DNA from 2 places in the Kistimonas ophiarachnellae genome. Region 1 is predicted to be linked to the other one. Evidence: predicted binding sites of a transcription regulator. Region 1 holds the regulator's gene; the other holds the start of a gene.
The links. The regulator LexA, encoded in region 1, represses DNA repair genes until DNA is damaged. The targets are predictions, from matches to a motif close to TACTGTNTANNTANACAGTA.
Positions count from the first base shown of each region.

Region 2: dinB (DNA polymerase IV) is a predicted target of LexA. The motif match lies at 748-767, and genes of this name have one in related genera.

Region 1 is NZ_BAAJPA010000002.1:276,842-279,031, forward strand. It holds gene lexA (transcriptional repressor LexA) at 737-1,342, shown strand; gene AC27K1_RS03475 (SulA-like leucine-rich domain-containing protein) at 1,417-1,929, shown strand; gene AC27K1_RS03480 (hypothetical protein) at 1,907-2,140, opposite strand.
Region 2 is NZ_BAAJPA010000017.1:79,242-81,431, reverse strand. It holds gene AC27K1_RS18785 (lysophospholipid acyltransferase family protein) at 55-672, opposite strand; gene dinB (DNA polymerase IV) at 816-1,925, shown strand; gene AC27K1_RS18775 (hypothetical protein) at 2,079-2,190, shown strand, end outside.

The sequences.
Region 1 (2,190 bases):
GAGCTTCTACGGTTCCTTTCCGAAAAGAACCGCGTTCTTTTTATTTCGAAGCTATCTCATTGTTTTTGTTGTATTTATAGAGAAAAGAACCGCTTATCTCATTTTATGGGTAGCGGTTCTTTTCTCTGCAAAGTGTGATTGCAATCTCCAGACTTGCATACGTTCCCTTTCTAAAGAGGCGCGTTCCCTTTTGAATAGGAACACGTTCCTATTTAAAAAACACATATCTATTTGTTTTTATTAGCTTTTTACAGAAAGGGAACGTTTATCTCATTTTATACAGAGCGTTCCTTTTCATTGGAATGACAACTGGTTACATCTTTATACATCGAATCGGCTGTAACTCGCGAGTTAAAGGGGCTTAAAAGGGGTTTTATGTTTTTTCAGGGTATGGCCAGACAACGGACAAATTTTATGAAAAATTGGGAATTTTCGTCTCATTTTGCAAGCGAATACACGACACTTTAAGTTTATATAAAAACACTCGCAACCCCTTGTAAATACTGAACTTTCACCCATTTATACCCACACTTATGCAGCTATACCCGCCTTTTTCGTTCTATCTCATTCCTTATGTTCGTATACACTTAAATAAACAAATCATCGCTACCCGACGTTGTTTTTTTCTCCGATCAACTCTGATTACTGCAACATACCAACGACATTTATTATTGCAGACACCAAACAACTGTATATAATCACAGTTACTGTATATAACGACAGAATAGGTAGCGGCATGATCAAGCTCACTCCCCGTCAGGCAGAAATTCTGGCTCTCATTAAATCCCATATTGAGAACACCGGCTTCCCCCCGACGCGCGCCGAAATCGCCAAAGAGTTGGGATTCCGTTCACCGAATGCTGCAGAAGAACACTTACGGGCCCTGGCCCGCAAAGGTGCGATTGAAATCATTTCCGGCGCATCTCGAGGCATTCGAATTCCCGATGACAACCCCCATGAAGCCGAAGGCTTACCGATCATCGGTCAAGTTGCTGCCGGTATGCCGATCCTTGCACAGGAACATATCGAAGATCACTGCAAGGTCAACCCGGAATTTTTCCATCCAAAGGCCGACTATCTCCTGCGCGTTAAGGGAATGAGCATGAAAGACATCGGCATCATGGATGGTGACCTGCTGGCAGTCCATCGCACATCCGATGTGCACAATGGCCAGATCGTTGTAGCCCGTATTGACGAGGAAGTCACAGTGAAACGGTTTGAGAAAAAAGGTGCCAAAGTCTTGCTTCACCCGGAAAACGAAGAATTTAACACGATAGAAATCGACTTGAAAACCGACCACCTCACCATAGAAGGACTCAGTGTCGGGGTTATTCGCCATTAAGGCTAATGGATGATCAATAAAACAGCTTAAGCAAAGTAAACCAGGGCTTTTTGGAGAAACTGATGATGTATTCGATGATTCAACCGCAAACGCTTCATCCGCACAAATTCGGACTCCACCAGCCATCCGGAATGAACGAGGCGATCTATCAAGATGATCGCCCTTATGGCCGAGTCAATGAAGTGATTGCCCCGGCCTTCAGCAGCCTCAGCATCTGCCTGATCACACCGATCCTGTCGCAGCTGACCCGCAACCATGACGACCGCTGGCTTACCTTGATCGCCTCATCGGCCTTTACCAGCGAAATCAGCCATTGGCTGAAAAACGCCGATCTGAATACCAACAAACTGCTCATGCTGACAGCCGACACGTCTGATCAAGCGCTAAACCTCGCCTGCCGCGCATTAAGCAGTGGCAATAGCCATACGGTTGTTGCCTGGATAAACGACCTGTCTGAACAAGGTCTTGATCAACTGGAGCGAGCCGCTACGTTCGGAAAATCGGATGCCCTGGCGATTCGGGGCCGAAAAACCACTAACAAGCAACCCGTATTGCCTGATTTTTTCAGTGCAGCCTGCGCCCGATGAACAGAGAAGCCTCTGCTTCATCGACGCCGGTGGCAGCCTGCATCCCGGCATTAAGCATCACTTTGGCGACATCTAGATAGCGGTTATCAAGATAATCCAGCGCATCTGATGAAAACTTCAGAGTTAGTAGCGTGTTGTGATCATGGCGGGTTCTTAAAACAATCTCACCCTCGGAAATCTCAACAATTTCTAACACATATTCATCTGACATCTACACTGCTTTCCTGATTGCATGGCGAAGAAATGACCGGCACGGCGCGG
Region 2 (2,190 bases), on a different contig from region 1:
GCTCTGGCAGTGAGTGGTTCCTTCCTTTATTGCTAATATAGCCGAATGATGGGTTCAGGCAGGGTCATTCTCGGCGTGCAGAGGCATCGATGGCTGGTTGGAGCCTTCAGGCTTGATGCCTGTAAAAGCAGAATAAAACTGACGAATACAAGCCATATCCTTGGCAATGTCCCCGCTGGGGCGAATGGGCTGACCGAGCCCTACCGTTTTGGTCCGGGCATCCAGGTAACCGGGCAGAATGGGCACCCCAGCCTGACGGGCAATATGGTAAAAGCCGGTTTTCCACTCGCTGACATAGCTGCGGGTGCCTTCAGGGCTCAGGGCCAGTACCAGCCGGGGATAGCGGCGGAATGCAGCCACAGTCTGGCAAACCAGGTTGCAGTTGCGATCGCGGTAAACCGGGATACCGCCCAACCAGCGCATGACAGGACCCATGGGGCCTCGGAACAGAGAGGCTTTGCCTAGCCAGTACAGTTTTATGCGAAAGCGCAGGGCTATCGCCATAAACAGCAGAAAGTCCCAGTTGCTGGTATGTGGCGCGCCGATAAGCACGTAACGACTCATGGCCGGTTTTTCCCCTTCGGTTTTCCAGCCAGCCAGCTTCAGGCCCAGCCAGGCAATGAATACCATCAGGTGGCTGATGACCGGCGTGTCAAAAATCGTCAAGCGCATGGAAGTGTGCCTTAGCGTTCTCTGTTCAATGGGAAAAAATAGGAAACCTGACGGGGCGCAAGCTTATTCGTATAAGCCTGTACATTTATTCAGGTAACGGGTGATAGAATGGCCTGAGTGAGTGATAAAACAGCTGACTGTTTATGCAGGATACCGGACGAAAAATCATCCATGTCGATTGTGACTGTTTTTACGCATCGGTTGAAATACGGGAAAATCCCGACCTCCGGGGGCGTCCGGTGGCGGTGGGCGGCCTGCCGGACCAGCGGGGTGTCATCGCGACCTGCAACTATGAAGCCCGGGCTTTCGGCATCCATTCCGCCATGGCGTCAGCCTATGCACGCAAGCTCTGTCCTGACCTGATTATTCTCAAACCGCGCTTTGACTTATACAAAGCGGTCTCTCGCGATATTCACCGGATCTTTGCGGATTACACCGACCTGATTGAGCCACTGTCGCTTGATGAGGCATACCTGGACGTGACGGACTGTGGTAAATGCCATGGCAGCGGCACCCTGATAGCCCGCGAGATCCGTGCGCGTGTGAAGGAAGCAACACGCATTACGGTGTCTGCCGGGGTTGCGCCGAACAAATTCCTGGCCAAGATCGCCAGTGACTGGAACAAGCCGGATGGGCTTTGTGTGGTGACCCCGGACCAGGTTGATGACTTTGTTCGGCAACTCCCTGTCCGTAAGTTACACGGCGTTGGTAAGGCTACTGCTGCGCGTCTCAAGCGTATGGGGGTAGAAACCTGTGAAGACATGCGACAGTTTTCACTGGTCGATATGACTCAGCATTTCGGCACCTTTGGTTCACGACTGTATGAATTGGCCCGCGGGATTGACCAGCGTCCTGTTGAAGTGAGTTGGCGCCGTAAATCGATATCAGTTGAAAACACCTATGATCATGATCTGCCTGATACTGAGGCGATACAACTTCAGATACCGGATCTGCTTGACGAGCTGAGACGACGCTATGAAAAAATCCAGCGCGAATATGCGGTGTCAAAACGCTTTGTAAAAATCAAATTCAATGACTTTACCCAGACGACACTGGAAGAACTCTGTGCATTGAGTGAAAAAGCACTCTATTCACCGGATTATTTCATGAAACTGGCCGGTCGTGCCTGGGCGCGGGGTAACAAGCCGGTCAGGCTGCTGGGGGTCGGGTTTCGGCTCCATGACCTGAAACCGCCGGAATCCCAGGCGCAGCTGCACCTGTTTGATGATCTTCCGCCTAAAGCAAATCCGTAAAAACGGCCAATGGTGTTACTGCCTGGTTCTGCGCGCGCCTGATGTCTGTAGATGTTCCCTGACCGGACTGTCCTGAATATCAGGACTGTTATCACAATCTTTCCTGCTCATTGCTAGTGTTCATCCTCAGTTCTGAATATGGAGTCAAGGAACGTGGAGGGAGTAACGGAATCTGCCGTGCAGAAAGGGGCAGGGCAACAGCAAGGGAAAACAGCAGGAAAAGACAGTGGCGCAGCGAGCACCTCTTTGGGTGCAGGTTCCTCAT